2 regions of the Paenibacillus sp. BT-177 genome follow, and region 1 is predicted to be linked to the other one. Evidence: a T-box and tRNA genes for the amino acid it is inferred to sense, from the RefSeq annotation. Region 1 holds a T-box; the other holds one or more tRNA genes.
The links. The T-box of region 1 lies ahead of argS (arginine--tRNA ligase). A T-box ahead of a tRNA ligase gene usually reads a tRNA of that ligase, here a tRNA-Arg.
Positions count from the first base shown of each region.

Region 1 (8,121 bases):
TTTTATAAACCAGAAATGCCCGGCATCTTTCAGCTGATTGGGTGGTATTGCTTCTTTTTGGTCGTTTCGATTTTTGCCGAATTCGGTAAAACATACTGGCTGCAATCCTCGGCGAACAAGGTCATTCAGAAGCTTCGACTTGATCTCTACGCACACATTCAGCGCTTGCCAGTTTACTTTTTTGATAACTTACCCGCAGGCAAGGTCGTATCCCGTGTTACGAATGACACGGAGGCAGTCAAAGATTTGTTTGTGGCTGTACTCTCCAACTTCACTTCAGGGATTGTAACGATGACAGGGGTATATGTTGCACTCTTTTTACTGGACTTCAGACTGGGTCTGATCTCTCTATTTATTGTACCGTTACTGATCTTATGGATCATATTGTACCGCAAGGTTGCAACCCGCTATAACACGATCATTCGGTCCAGACTCAGTGAGATTAATGCGATTATCAATGAATCCATTCAGGGGATGTCCATTATTCGCGTATTCCGGCATCAGAAACAAACACAGCAAGAGTTTGAAGAGTTGAATGATGACTATATGAAGCATCAGAATAAAATGCTGAATTTGAACGCTTTTACTTCGCATAATTTGGTCAATGTATTGAGAAACCTCGCCTTCGCTGTCGTGTTGTGGTATTTTGGATCTGCGGCGCTTGGCACTACAGGTAGTGCGATATCATTAGGGGTATTGTATGCCTTCGTCGATGTGTTGGGTCGTTTGTTCCAACCTATTACGGGTATGGTCAACCAGCTTGCCGTACTGGATACTTCCATCGTATCCTCAGGACGTGTATTTGAATTGATGGACGAAACTGGAGAGCCGGTGACAGACGGTACTATGCCGCGTTACAAAGGCCAGGTAGAATTTAACGACGTTTCCTTTGCCTACAAAAAGGATGATGTGCTTAAGCATATTTCCTTTACAGCACAGCCTGGCCAAACGGTTGCCCTTGTCGGGCATACCGGATCAGGTAAGAGTTCGATTATCAACCTGCTATTCCGGTTCTATGATCCGCAAAAAGGGACGATCACCATTGACGGAACGCCTGTCAAAAATATTCCTAAGCAATGGCTTCGCCATCATATGGGTATTGTTCTTCAAGATCCATATTTGTTCACAGGCACGGTAGCCTCTAATGTCAGTCTCGGAGACAGCAGAATTACAAGAGAGCAGGTAAATAAAGCGCTGCATGACGTTGGAGCCGATAAACTGTTAGCCCATTTGCCCCAAGGATTTGATGAGCCTGTTATTGAAAAAGGCAGTACCTTATCCGCCGGGCAACGCCAGCTTATTTCGTTTGCTCGCGCGTTAGCCTTTGATCCTGCCATTTTAATTCTGGATGAAGCTACCGCCAACATTGATACCGAAACGGAAGCACTCATCCAATCTGCTCTTGAGGTGCTCAAAAAGGGACGTACGACCTTTATCATTGCCCACCGTTTGTCCACCATTCGTAGTGCAGACCAAATTTTGGTGCTGCATCGAGGTGAAATTGTTGAACGGGGTAGCCATGACGAGCTTATGGCCCAAGGCGGACGTTACTTCCAAATGTATCAACTCCAGTCAGGAACGGTTGCAGCAGAATCTGCGTCTTCCTCAGCTACACATCCTGTGCAAAATGACTTGCTTACAGGCAAAGTCGCATTTAAAGCTTAAATAATACTAGAGCTTGGGCTTACAATTAACATTTAGCAAGAAAAAGCCAGCGGTCTCCATTCTTATGGGGGGAACTCGCTGGCTTTATTTTATATATTGACATATGGCTTAAAGTTTTATTTAGCTACAGACGTGCCTGTTCCTGTGGGCGGAAGCACGGTTCCATCGACTGCTTTGAGCGTAACCTTATACTTACTGTCTACCAATGTACTGGTGTGGGTATCCGTAATGACTTGAATATTCATTTCCCCCGGTTTTGGACTAGTCAGCTTGTAGTAAATGACTGCATTCGTATCATCTACGTAGTCGATGTGATCCACTTCAATGCCGTAACCTGGATTAGGTGCCTGCAGACGGGTGATGGTCACTTTGTTCTGTTGGCCATTCGCCTTCTCTATGCTCATACTAATATTGGTTTGTTGAACCGGATCTACAGGCTCAGCTGGATTTTCCGGAGTGGCTTGCACCGGTTTATGACTTTGTACAAACTCGGATGCATGGTAGACCATTTCTGCTGCCTCCATCCGTGTTACTTTACGATCCGGGTTAAAGTTGCTTTCTTTGTCCAATTTTGCAATTTTGGTCAACAGGAGAAATTGCACTGCTTCGTTCGACTCTTGGTCTAATTTTTTGCCATCTGCTACATTAATGAACATACGGACCGTAGGATATTCACCTGTTGCACTCACGGCTTTGTAAAGAATATTCGCGAATTGTTCCCTTGTCATACGGGTGCTCGGATCAATATCCGGTGACAGAGGGATTTGGTGCTGGACTGCAATCCGATAGGAATCGGCATACCATGCGGAAGCCGGAATGTTTGCAAAGGAGCCCGTGGTGAAATCAGGCATAACCTGAAGATCCATCGCACGAACAACCAAGTGTACTCCTTGTGCATACGTGAGTGTTTGATCTGGTGCAAACTTATCCTTGGTTATCCCTTGAATAATTCCTTTGTTCTGAAGTGAACTTACGATCTTCTCCTGCTCAGCTCCCTTTATATCTCGAAAAGCAGAAGCCGACGTAGCCACAGCCAATGAACAGACGACAAGCAGCGCAGCTGCCACGCTTTTATGTTTAATCATGAGATACACCTCCATGTTTACTTTGCTTCTATACTTACGGACGCAATAAAACCATCAAATGTTTCAAATATGCACAAATTGGTTGCAAAACAATGGAATACCCTGCGAATAGTGTAACCCGTCTTGCTCTTTTCTGCTCACCATCTCCATGCAAATCCAAAAGTGTCTATGACAGTTTTCCTTTTGTAGCACCTTTTAGAGAAAAAGAGCTGACTCGCAGTAATTTAGCTAGCAAAATCAAGCAGTGTACCTAACAAAAATACTCACTTGTGGTAGTTTACATCCGGTTAGGGGCTTTCAGTCCAAGAAGTCGCAGTGTACTTGCCAGCATATCCGCAGTCTGTTCCGCCAACTGAATGCGCCACTGTCCACCATCGACAATCCTTTCCTTAGCATAAAAACGGTTGAACGCTTGTGCTGTATCTAATGCAAATCTCGCAATAACCGAAGGTTCCAGTTGCCTAGCAGCACGTATTAGCTGCCCGTGATAGCGATCCAACTGCTTAAGCAGCGCCCAGCCTGCGTCACCCAGCATTTCATCTGAAACGATATTCAAATCAGGAGAATGCCCGTCTTGGGCAAGGACGTTGTCACTGGAATTAGAATCAACATCAGAGCGGGCGTGAGCTTTCTCCAAAAGACTGCGTATGCGCGCATGAGTATACTGCACATAAGGGCCAGTCTCACCTTCAAAGGTCAGTGCCTCCTCTAACGAAAAATCCACTTCATTCAGACGGTTATTTTTTAAATCGCCAAAAATAATCGCTCCGATGCCAACGTCTTCAGCTATTGCCTGTTGCTCCAGCAAATTGGGATTTTTCTCCGTAATGATGGCTTGAGCACGCGCTACAGCTTCATCCAGCACTTCCTCCAGTTTCACCACCTTGCCGCGTCTTGTGGACATTTTTTTGCCTGCAAACCGCATTAAACCAAACGGTACATGCTCACATTGATCTGCCCATGTCTCCCCTGCATGCTTCAGCACCGCAAATACCTGTTGGAAATGTAACTTCTGTTCCCCGCCAACGACGTACAGCAGGCGATCAGCCTTCATCACTTCATGACGATAAATCGCTGTTGCCAGATCACGGGTGGGATAAATGGTAGTCCCATCTTTTTTCAAAATAAGACACGGCGGCAGTTGCTCGTCTTCCAGAGGAACCACAAGTGCTCCATCACTTTCTTCCAGCAGTCCTTTTGCTCTTAATTGGGCAACAACTGCCTGCATCTTATCATTGTAAAAACTTTCCCCCAACACATGGTCAAACGAAATGTTAAGACGTTGGTACATACGGTCAAATTCTCCCAGACTGACTTCAACAAAAAACTCCCACAGTTGTTGAGCTTCAGTATCCCCTTGCTCCAAACGTCGGAACCACTCGCGGCCTTCATCCTCCAAAGACGGATCATGCTCGGCCTCCTGATGAAAACGGACATATAGCTTCAACGATTCCCCGATCGGATCATGTTGTAGCTGCTCCTCATTGCCCCATCTTTTATAGGCCGCAATTTGCTTGCCAAATTGTGTCCCCCAATCCCCTAGATGATTCACACTAATCGGCACATATCCAGTTTCACCAAGTATGCGATACAAGGCGGCACCAATAACAGTAGAGCGAAGATGACCAATACCAAATGGTTTGGCAATATTAGGCGACGACATATCAATCACTACTCGCTGTCCATATCCGATATTGGGCTTGAGAAACTCAGCCTTGCTCAATTCAGCAAGCATCGATGGAATATGAACAGATCGATCCAATGTAATATTTACATAGGCACCCGATGCTGAAGCAGTTAGACCCGCTTCATGGCTTACTAGCTCTGCCAATTCCATTGCAATATGCTGTGGAGACTTTCGGAATTTTTTAGCCAGCACAAAACAGGGAAACGCCACATCTCCCCATTCAGGCTGCGGAGGCACCTCGAATAAAGATAAAACTTCTTTCTCCTCCAAGCCCGTATGAGCTACAATAGCTTGGGTAGCAATCATCAACAACATGTTCCTCTCTCCTTCTTTTTATAAGATCTAACAAAAAAAGCCCTCGCCTCTTGAAATAATCAAGAGACGAGAACTTCGATATCCCGCGGTACCACTCTTCGTAAATCGGTTGTATAGCTAAAGCTAGCTTACACAAAATCGCGATTTCACTCCATTGACAAATAACGGTGTCTGCCGGGCTGATCTACTAGAAGCTTTTATCGTTGGATCAACCGTCTCCCGGGTGCGCTTCACATCGGATTTCATACCGGCTTCCACCTCTTCCGGCTCGCTGTAATGATACGGTTCCGTTGCTACTCTCCCGTTCCTTGACGTTAATTCCCACCATTATACAAACCTATTTAGTAGAAAGCAACCTTTTATTCCCTCTTCAGAGACTAGTTCTGTATATGTAATTACACTGCCACCAATTCGCGACAGGCTTCAACACAATGACGGCAGGCTTCTGCACAATGTTTGCAATGATTATGGGAATGCTTGCTGCATTCAGCAGCACATACCTCACAGGCTTTGGCACATAGCTCACAGATTTCCTCGGCAAAATCCGTTCCGCGCTGCAACATTTGAGCAGCAAACCCACATATCTCTGCGCATTCCCTGCTCACTCGAATACATTCACGCAGCATAGCTAAATCATATTCCTTCAAACTTGCTACATAGCATACATTGCAAGCGTTCATACATTCCAGGCAAGCATCTACGCATTTTTGGTATGAATGATTCATAATACATTACCTCCTAGTTGTTGATCCTGCTGTACTATTACCCGCTGAACCTTGAAATTAATCATTTGATGTTCGCGCTTTCAACAAAATATACCCAGAAAATCCCGACTTATGTAAGGAAGTGTACTATATTCCAAGGTGCAAGCGCAAGGATATTAATCACATAACCTTTTTAGCCTTCGTTTCTGACTTGCATCCAGTCTGTCATTCCTCTATTGTAAAAAAAGAGTATGCTTAACCACTGATCAAGGAGTGAACATTGTAATGAATATAACATCTGTAGAGGAGCACCGACAGGAATCTCCGCAGCAGGTTAACTGCATGGTCGTAACCGTCTCGGATACACGTACCATGGAAACCGATACTGGGGGACGACTGCTCAAGGAACTACTAAAAACGAATGGGTACAAGGTTGTACGATATGTTATCGTCAAGGACGACTATGAAGGAATCCGGCAGTTGGTAGCCGAAGCTGCGGCACATGAGGACATCGAGGCTGTACTTTTAACAGGTGGTACTGGCATCTCTCCGCGTGATACTACATATGAAGCCGTCTCCTCTCTACTGGATAAGGAACTACCTGGGTTTGGAGAAATCTTCCGTTACTTAAGCTTTGCTGAGGACATTGGATCAGCAGCTATATTAAGTCGGGCTGTAGCGGGCACTGTGGGCCAGACAGCTGTGTTTTCTATGCCTGGCTCCCGCGGAGCCGTTCGTTTGGCAATGGAACGCATTATTGTCCCTGAGCTGCGTCATGTGATGAGAGAAATTTATAAATAAGCTCCTATTTACACATGTGCAGATACAAAAAAGGCACCCCATACATGGATGAGGTGCCTCTTCACATTATTCCTTTTCTTCAACTTCGGGCTGCATGTAGCTGTCAATCAGCTTTTGCTTCAGCTCCCATACCTTCTCACTAAGATTTACGCGATAAATTTCAGGGTTCAGCTTCCGCAAATATTCTGGCCAAAACAGTTTCAACTGTGATGCATGATAGGCACGAATTTCATCCAGTTCAGGAAGCTCGTATACCTTCTGCCCATTTACAAAAATAGGTTCAAGCATCGGTACAGCTTCGTAATTTTCTACATACTTCTTCATATATGGATGCAAAGGGTTAAACAGCTTCAGGCGCTTACCATTACGCGGACGTTCTTCATCCGGGAAAGAAATGTAATCAGCTACAGCTCTCCCTTTCTTCTTATCCACAATACGGTATACATCCTTTTTGCCTGGTGTAGATACTTTTTCCGGGTTACCCGAGATTTTAATCGTCGGCAGCATTTCACCGTCCACTTCCCGCTCAACCAGCTTGTACACTCCACCCAGTGAAGGTTGATCTGAAGCTGTAATCAGCTGTGTTCCTACACCCCACACATCAATACGTGCCCCTTGGGCTTTTAGATTGAAAATCGTATTCTCATCCAAATCGTTGGAAGCTACAATTTGTACGTAATCCAAACCTTCAGCATCCAGCATTTCCCGTGCCTGAATAGATAGATAAGCCAAATCACCGCTATCCAAACGGATGGCATTCATACGCTTTCCTTGACTCTCCAGCATCTTTGCTGTCCGAATCGCATGGGGAACACCGCTCTCCAGCGTGTCAAACGTATCTACCAGTAGCGTAACCTGATCTGGCAAAACCTTCGCATACACGTCGAACGCCTCTTGCTCCGTCATAAAGGTTTGTACCCATGAATGGGCATGTGTCCCTTTTGTCGGAATCCCAAAGTGTTCGCCTGCCAGCATATTAGAAGTCGCATCGAAACCTGCAACATAAGCAGCACGTGCTCCCCAAATAGCTGCATCTGCCTCCTGCGCACGTCGTGTGCCAAATTCGAGCAGTGTATCGTCACTTGCCACCTGTTTGATACGTGATGCTTTTGTCGCAATGAGTGTCTGGTAATTCATAAAATTCAACAATGCCGTCTCGACAAGCTGCGTTTCCATAATGGTTCCTTCAACGCGTACCAGAGGCTCATTCGGAAAAACAAGCGCTCCTTCCTTCATCGAGTGGACCGTTCCGCCAAACTTAAACTGGCGCAATGCCTCCATGAACATGGGATCGTACTTTTCCTCCTGCTCTGACAGATAGCGAATGTCCTCTTCTGTAAACCGCAAGTTTGAAATGTAATTCACAATGCGTTCCAGACCAGCAAACACGGCATATCCATTGCCAAAAGGAAGCTTACGAAAATACGCCTCGAACACAGCTTTACGTTGGTGACTTCCGTTCACCCAATGGGCGTACATCATATTTATCTGATATTTATCTGTATGTAATGCGAGGCTCGTTGACTTCATCGTATCATCCTCTCTGACTGTCCCTGGATTGGTGACGGCATACCGTCTTATCTGCCCAGATTCAGCAATATCCGGCTCTAATTGTTATCGGACATTGGTGCACAATCGTTCAGTTATTTTACATCTTCTGGAGCAAAAGCGTATCTTCAGCCGACCGCACCGTGGCTCCAAGACTTCCCTCAAAATGGCCCAAAGCCCAATCATGTCCCGCCTGATTAAAGCTCGCCACAGCGTCCTTGTATACGGTAATAGCAAAACCTTTGTTGTAAGCATCTACAGCTGTATGCAGCACACATATATCTGTACACACACCAATCAAATGAACTTCCAGAAT
Region 1 covers NZ_JAOYTP010000004.1:168,803-176,923, forward strand. The annotation lists gene OIU26_RS14295 (ABC transporter ATP-binding protein) at 1-1,665, shown strand, start outside; gene OIU26_RS14300 (S-layer homology domain-containing protein) at 1,782-2,750, opposite strand; gene argS (arginine--tRNA ligase) at 3,028-4,752, opposite strand; T-box leader at 4,812-5,070, opposite strand; gene OIU26_RS14310 (four-helix bundle copper-binding protein) at 5,148-5,477, opposite strand; gene OIU26_RS14315 (MogA/MoaB family molybdenum cofactor biosynthesis protein) at 5,742-6,257, shown strand; gene OIU26_RS14320 (nicotinate phosphoribosyltransferase) at 6,324-7,787, opposite strand; gene OIU26_RS14325 (isochorismatase family cysteine hydrolase) at 7,906-8,121, opposite strand, start outside.

Region 2 (8,121 bases), on a different contig from region 1:
TTCGGCTTTGCAGGCTTTACGGGAGCTGGACTGCGCACTGTGCTGTATAAAAAGAGCGGTGTGCCATTGGGTGTCATTACCTCGGCAGTCGTATTTCTTTCGCCTGTCGTCATTACCGGACTATCTTTGCTAGCTTGGGGTGCTATTGTCCATCTGTATCCGGTGCAGCCTGTGCTGGATGCTCACCCATGGCTTCATTGGGCGCTATGGGGAATGGCACTTTACCTGCCTCTATTTCTGATCATGCAGCGCTCCAAAAGGTATGCCACATGGTTCAACAAGGGAGAAGGACAGCTCTCCTGGTTCACCATCTCTGCCTCCATTGGCGCCTCTCTGCTGGAATGGCTGCTGGCTGGTCTTACCTTTGCATGGATCGGCTCGCACTTGCTCCATGAGCTGCCGCTCCATGCTGTGTTCGGTATTTATGTAATAGCCGCAATTGCGGGGTTAATCAGTCTTGCACCCGGAGGAGTCGGTGCATTCGATATTATCGCCCTGCTCGGGCTGCAAATGGCAGGAGCCAACTCGGACCGGGCGCTGGCTGTGCTGCTGGTCTTTCGCGTCTTTTATTACATCATTCCGTGGCTCATCGGCTTGGTATTAGCCGCGCTGGAAATGATTCCGCGTAATGAGCGCTTGAGCCAGCTCGCTGAGACAGGCTGGGATTACTCCCTTAATGCCTGGCAGAAGGTATGGGGCTGGCCTGGTCAATTCCGGTTTTTGGCCGATCTGGGGGTATGGGCACTTGGGAAACTGGTACTCATCTCCGGCGTGGTGCTTCTGTTGTCGGCCGCTACGCCTGGTCTGTTGTATCGGCTCCGTTTTGCTGAACATTTGCTCAGCCTGCCCGTTATGCGCTTATCGCACGAAATCTCGGTCATCATCGGAATTATGCTTGTCGTTCTGTCCCACGGAATCTCTCTGCGTATTCGCAGAGCATTGCGGCTGACCTTGATACTGCTGCTGACAGGAGCCATTTTCACCTTCACTAAAGGTCTGGATTTTGAAGAAGCCTTTTTCCTGCTGTTCGTGGCATTAATGCTGTGGATTTCGCGTTCACGGTTTTATCGGGTCAGTGCGCCGCTGAATCGGCACAACATTTTAATATGGGGCGGATTATCTCTACTCGTAACCGGCGCTTATTTTATGATCGGGGCAGGCTCCAATACACCATTTATGCGTCATATACATGCCAAGGTCCATCTGGACTTTTTTATGAACCGCAGCGATTACGGAGTTACAGCCGTATTTAGTTTGATTTTGGCATGGGTATTCCTGACGGTGTATTTCTTTCTTCGTCCTCAGCGTAGCATCAGCAATCTACCCGACGCACAGGAGCTGGTTAAGCTAAAGGAATTTTTGGAACGACAGGGTGGTAACCTCGTTTCTCATATGCTTTTTCTGGGCGATAAATATCTGTATTGGACCAAGGATGAACAGGTGGTTCTCCCCTATGCTCGCAGCCGGGACAAACTGATTGTATTAGGTGACCCTCTCGGTCCAAAAGAACGTGTGAGTGAAGCCATTCAGGAATTCCAACGGTTCGCGGATCGATATGCATTGACGGCTGTATTTTACCAAGCATCACCGGAATATTTGTCCATCTATCACGAGAACGGCTATCGCTTTTTTAAATTGGGCGAGGAAGCGCTCGTGCCGCTGGAGTCCTTTACACTAACGGGCAAAAGCAATCAGGCGCTGCGCAGCGCCAAAAATCGCTTTGACCGCGAAGGCTATTCATTCGAAATGGTCCAGCCGCCTCTAGAGACGTCATTAATTGAGGAGATGCGTCATATTTCGGATATTTGGCTGGATGGGCGCAAGGAGAAGGGATATTCTCTCGGCTGGTTCAAAGAATCTTACCTTCAGTTGGCTCCAATTGCATTGCTGAAGGACTCTGAAGGGAAGGTCATTGCTTTCGCTACGATGGCCCCAGCTTATGATCATGGGCAGACGGTCTCTATCGACCTGATGCGTCACCTGCCCGACACACCCAATGGAACGATGGATTACTTATTCACACGGGTCATTGAGTGGGCCAAGGAAAGTGGATATACGACATTTAACCTGGGCATGGCCCCGCTGTCCCAGGTAGGACAAAGCGAAAAGGCATTGCGCGAGGAAAAGCTGGCTCGACTCGTTTTTCAATACGGGGGGCATTTTTACGGCTTCCAGGGACTTCGACGCTTTAAGGATAAATTCAAGCCGCAGTGGGAGCCGCGCTATCTGGCCTATCCAGCTTCTGTTTTTCTGCCGATCCTGACGCTGGAGCTGGTATATCTCGTGTCCAAACGCTCGGACTAAACAAGGTACGATACAAAAGGATTTTGACAGTTTAAAACGACGTAAAAAAGGGTGTTCCCCACCACAAATGGTTGCAGGAACACCCTTTTATATTCACTATTCTTCTTAGAAGCTGCCTTTTACAACAACGTCAGACAGTGGGAAACGTCCTGATGGACGTGCTGGCACTTGTGCCTTACCTACACTAATGAGCATGGTTGGCAGGTATCGTGCTGGAATATTGAATTGCTCGATCAATTGTGCTGGAATAAATCCGCCCATTGCGCAAGTATCGTAGCCCAAAGATTTAGCAGCCAGCATAATGTTTTGTGCTGCAAGAGCAGAGTTCAGGATCGCTGCATCGCGAGCTACCTGCGGGTTTTGATAAGCACCATTGATTTGACCTACCAATGCGTCACGGATTTCCGCTGGCAATGCGCCTGCTTCTACTGCTTGATCATAAATGACAGCATTGCGGTTGGCTTCCAAATCACCCAGTACGGCAATCGTAACAGAGCTCTCTGCTACTTGACCTTGGTTGTAGGCGATAGGCAGCAATTTTTGTTTGTCCGCTTCACTTTCGATAACAAGGAATTTCCAATGTTGAAGGTTCCAAGCGGAAGGAGCTTCTACCGCAGCAGTCAAGATAGCTTCCAGATCTTCCTCTGGCATTTTAAAATCCTTTACATAGCTTTTTACCGCGTGTCTTTCACTAATAACAGATAGGGTTTCATTTTTCCGGCTGCTCGACATTCTGGGCACACTCCTAATTTCTTAATATATATCTTGAATCTTTATTAACTTCCCAAACTACTGCAATTATAAAAATGATAGTGAATGATGTCAATATGTTTAAGTATGACCCCGCACTCAAAATACAGTACAATACGGATAAAGACATGCATATCGGCAAATGCCTGCCGATGGGACAAGACACGATGAGTTCATACTGTTCTCATTTGAATTTAAAAAGGAGCGTTACTATGATCGGATCGTTTAAAAAAACGGATATTGCTTTATTTGCCGCGTGGGTAGTAGCTTGTGTGGCGACATTGGGCAGTCTGTATCTCAGCGAAATCTTGGGGTATGAGCCTTGTAAGCTGTGCTGGTTTCAGCGCATTTCAATGTATCCCCTGACCCTTCTGCTCGGAATCGCATATTTTCGAGGCGATACGAAAATACGTGTTTACGTTATGCCATTAGCTGTCATCGGTGGTGCGATTTCGGCCTATCATTTTATTATTCAGCGCATCCATGCAGCCGCCAAAGCTGCCACACAAACTTCAACGGCCTGCGGCAGAGTGTCCTGTGAACAGGATTATTTGAACTGGTTGGATTTCATCACCATTCCGTTTCTCGCACTCATTGCTTTTATCCTTATTATTGCAGCGATGGTTTATATCATGCGCCAAGAGAAAAAATCAGCCGCAGGTGAGGTACAAGCACAAGAACTCGCATAAGATGAAAGAGACCCGATTATAGGGCCGGTTACCACCAAAAGGCGTATAATCCGCTTGCCGGAGGAAAGACTGTAACTAAATATATCCATTGCATATGTGCTATAATGTAAAAGGTTTGCAGTCTGTCCAATAACGCTTATATTCCTTATAGAGGGGGCCAGTCCATGTTTCATATCAGCACCCCATTGCTGCAATATGGCGCAACTTTCGGTATGATCTTAATCGCTATATCGGCTATTTTCATCCGTATGAAGACAGGTCATCGCCCGATTAATGCCAAAAAAATCATCATTCCTCCGCTCGGCATGAGCACTGGCTTTATGATGTTTGTGGTGCCAGAAGTACGGGTTCCCTGGCTTTGGGCGCTGGGCGCTTTTCTGATCGGCTGGTTTATTTTTTCCTACCCGTTGATCCGCAGCACCAAATTTGAGTTACAAGAAGGGCTGGTTTTCGTGCAACGCTCGCGCACCTTCTTTTTTATCCTGATCAGCCTGCTGATCGTCCGATTGCTGCTGCATGAATTTATTCAGCATTACATTACCATCCCGCAAACAGCAGGGCTATTTTTCATACTAGCCTTCGGGACGTTGTTACACTGGCGGCTCCGTATGTATTTTCAATATCGTCAGTTCGTTCCGGACGAGACGGAAGTCCGCATCTGACCAACCGATATTTAACGAGCATACTCGCATGTTGCTGCGTAGACCCAAAAGACCCGTTCTCCTAACAGGAGGTCGTGTCTTTTGGGTCTTTTTAGTCTATCAGGGGCCAATTCATTAAGGTGGTGCTTTTTGTTGTCGTTCTTGAAAACGTCCCACTCTCCCAAGGCTCTGCGGTCAGCTTGGGATTAACGCCTTGATGCCGTGCTGCCTGGACGCCGGGCGCTAGGCACTTACTGGGAGCTCTCCTTTGTAAACAGCACGCTGCCGTTTGTGTTATTCTGCGGAGCATAAGCGCCATCCCAGGTGATAAAGAAGCTTGCTCCAGTGTAGACTTCATTCAGGGCGTTGTTCCAAAGCGAATAATCGAATTCCTTGAGCTGATTATTGTTGCGATCCACATGGTCGCCACCCACGGCTGGTCCAATTTCGCAAAAGCCGTAAGTTTTGCCAAGTCCTTTAATGTCATTGTAAGCCATCTTGATTTCATTGTCATTGGACGGATCATCGCTGTAAGCATCGATGCCAATCCATGTGACATAGCTAGAGCCGGGGTAATAAGCAGCCGCGTTAGCTCCTTTATTTGGGGCATAGACAAAATTGACGCTGGACATGCCATTGGTCGTCACGATGTAATTGTACAGATTGACGTACAGGTTCTTATAGTCTGTCGTATTCTTGTTTCCCCACCAGAACCAGCCTCCGTTCATTTCATGGAAGGGTCTGTAGTAAACGGGGGATGAGTTAAACTTTTGCAGACCGGTCACAACATTGTCAACCTGGGCCTTATAATTTTGCAGCCATGCAGGGCTGGACGAATTGATGGATGAAATGTCTGTATTGGCCAAGATATTAAAATCGGACTCAGACATCGGGGCGTTTACATTTCCACCCTGGGGATTGGGCATGTGGGTGGAAACGGTGACTATTTTTCCTAGGTCTTGGATGGCAGAGGCGCTATTAGAGGTAATGGAGGCTGCATCGGTGCCCCCCTGGTTCCAGTTCAGCAGATCATAGGAGACAATGTCAGGGTTGTAGGTCCAGACAGGGCTGGTGTTTACACTTCCGTCATAGCCCAGGAACATGCCTGTATAGTTGATATTGCTCTCCGCGCCTGCCGTTATTGGTAGTGAGAATAATAGTGCAGCCCCGGTCAGGGCGCTGATCAAGCTCTTCGTTTTCTTGAATGAATTCATATTGATTATCCTCCTAATGTTTATACCTTGCTGCTTGTAATCGCAAGACTTATGGTCAATCACTTCATCCAGCAACTTTTATCATTCTTTTTGTCCATAACATAACCTCCGTTTTTCCTCAATTCTGAGTTTCGTAATGAGTCTTTTTTCTAGTACACCCCTCCTGTTCAATAAGACAATTCTGATTCGCAACCTACATATTTTTCGTTTTAGCGAGTTGATCTCCATTTGCCTAAAAGAATACACTTTTGTGACCCTCAATTATATCGACATCAAGGGAAAAGGTTGAAATAGTTCTATTAGATCAAAAAATAATTCGTATAACAATAAATAAACAACCTTCGCAAAGTGTGGTAGAGACTAAGTGTGTAATAAAGGAAATACTTTTCTTTCACTCTTATGAATTCAGATTCAAATTATTGCTATTTTTGGACTATGTAGAAGATTCATAATCACACACTTAACGTATCCTGTTATCAGCAGGTCTAGAGAATAAACACACGTGCAGAATAATTAGCAACGGTGGATCACTAGCGTCTATTAGAACTAAACTGATCACTCTGAAAACATAGCGTTTATTTTCTTTAAAATGTTGGCTTGGCACTCATGAAACAAAAAAACCGATATTCGGCCTTTGGGCCAAATTCGGTTTTTAGAGGTGAAACTATTATTCCCCAGTTTCCTATTCTTCTTCCTGCAATTTATGTGGAATAATGTAATGCCATTACTCCGTTTCGTTCCAGCATTCGTACAACCAAACAATCAGGAAATGGTCTAACAAAGCTTGTACTCACCAACTCTATTCAAAGTGGGACGGATCCAAAGAAATCAAATCTTCAGAGAAATCATACAACTACAATCGTGCTATCGAGTTATGGGATTGGAGCTCCGAGCGACTTGAATTAGAAAAGGAGTTTTAAAATAGTGGGGCAACTAACGGGGCATGTTAGCTTAGTAAGGACGATGAGTAACCAGTCTGTGTAAATCGATGAAGTATAACAATTGCAATCTCATCGATTTAGACTATAATGTTCTAACTCTTGAGCTTTATTGACTAGAACACGATATTTTTTAAAAGTACAAAAAAAAGAGATGGCATAAGCCGTCTCTTTTTTCATCTATATAAAGCGGGTGATGGGAATCGAACCCACGCTACCAGCTTGGAAGGCTGGAGTTCTACCATTGAACTACACCCGCAAAAAAATGGTCGGGATGACACGATTTGAACATGCGACCCCCTGGTCCCAAACCAGGTGCTCTACCAAGCTGAGCTACATCCCGTAATAGATGCCGGTGAGAGGACTCGAACCTCCACGGTTTCCCTCACGATTTTGAGTCGCGCGCGTCTGCCAATTCCGCCACACCGGCTTATGAAATTAATGGCGCGCCCTGAGAGATTCGAACTCCCGGCCTTTTGATTCGTAGTCAAACGCTCTATCCAGCTGAGCTAAGGGCGCAAATATGGAGCGGACGACGGGAATCGAACCCGCGACCCTCGCCTTGGCAAGGCGATGCTCTACCGCTGAGCCACGTCCGCAAAAACAATATGCGCGTGGAGGGACTTGAACCCCCACGTCAAAGACGCTAGATCCTAAGTCTAGTGCGTCTGCCAATTCCGCCACACGCGCATACAATGATAATGGTGAGCCATGAAGGACTCGAACCTTCGACACCCTGATTAAAAGTCAGGTGCTCTACCAACTGAGCTAATGGCTCTTAATGGCTGGGGATATAGGATTTGAACCTATGCATGACGGAGTCAAAGTCCGTTGCCTTACCGCTTGGCTAATCCCCATTATGTATTTAACAGGGCGATCAATGGGCCTTGGACCCACGAATGCCGTAGCCACAATTCGGTACGTTAATCCATTTGTCACGACCACCATAATAATAAAACTGGTGGAGGATGATGGATTCGAACCACCGAACCCGTAAGGGAGCAGATTTACAGTCTGATGCGTTTGGCCACTTCGCTAATCCTCCAAAATGGTGCCGGCGAGAGGACTTGAACCCCCAACCTACTGATTACAAGTCAGTTGCTCTACCAGTTGAGCTACACCGGCATATTAAGTTAAATGGCGGAACTGACGGGATTCGAACCCGCGATCTCCTGCGTGACAGGCAGGCATGTTAGGCCTCTACACCACAGTTCCAGAGGCATTTCCATCAGGAAATTAATTGCGGGGGCAGGATTTGAACCTACGACCTTCGGGTTATGAGCCCGACGAGCTACCGAACTGCTCCACCCCGCGACATTGAAGGTACTTCTCAATATTATTAATGGTGGAGGCTGAGGGGATCGAACCCCCGACCCTCTGCTTGTAAGGCAGATGCTCTCCCAGCTGAGCTAAGCCTCCATACTACTATGACCCGTAGGGGATTCGAACCCCTGTTACCTCCGTGAAAGGGAGGTGTCTTAACCCCTTGACCAACGGGCCACATATCTATTATAAGAGCTGGCGGAGAGAGAGGGATTCGAACCCTCGAGACGCTTTTGGCGCCTACACGATTTCCAATCGTGCT
Region 2 covers NZ_JAOYTP010000010.1:161,220-169,340, forward strand. The annotation lists gene mprF (bifunctional lysylphosphatidylglycerol flippase/synthetase MprF) at 1-2,304, shown strand, start outside; gene OIU26_RS22460 (nitroreductase family protein) at 2,410-3,036, opposite strand; gene OIU26_RS22465 (disulfide oxidoreductase) at 3,267-3,743, shown strand; gene OIU26_RS22470 (CcdC family protein) at 3,908-4,405, shown strand; gene OIU26_RS22475 (glycosyl hydrolase) at 4,636-5,598, opposite strand; tRNA gene OIU26_RS22480 (tRNA-Gly) at 6,725-6,795, opposite strand; tRNA gene OIU26_RS22485 (tRNA-Pro) at 6,803-6,879, opposite strand; tRNA gene OIU26_RS22490 (tRNA-Leu) at 6,887-6,966, opposite strand; tRNA gene OIU26_RS22495 (tRNA-Arg) at 6,979-7,055, opposite strand; tRNA gene OIU26_RS22500 (tRNA-Gly) at 7,061-7,135, opposite strand; tRNA gene OIU26_RS22505 (tRNA-Leu) at 7,146-7,226, opposite strand; tRNA gene OIU26_RS22510 (tRNA-Lys) at 7,239-7,314, opposite strand; tRNA gene OIU26_RS22515 (tRNA-Gln) at 7,319-7,393, opposite strand; tRNA gene OIU26_RS22520 (tRNA-Tyr) at 7,496-7,581, opposite strand; tRNA gene OIU26_RS22525 (tRNA-Thr) at 7,586-7,661, opposite strand; tRNA gene OIU26_RS22530 (tRNA-Asp) at 7,675-7,751, opposite strand; tRNA gene OIU26_RS22535 (tRNA-Met) at 7,777-7,850, opposite strand; tRNA gene OIU26_RS22540 (tRNA-Val) at 7,880-7,955, opposite strand; tRNA gene OIU26_RS22545 (tRNA-Glu) at 7,965-8,036, opposite strand; tRNA gene OIU26_RS22550 (tRNA-Ser) at 8,056-8,121, opposite strand, start outside.
Region 2: it has a tRNA-Arg gene. The T-box ahead of argS (arginine--tRNA ligase) is inferred to sense a tRNA for this amino acid. The anticodon was not compared.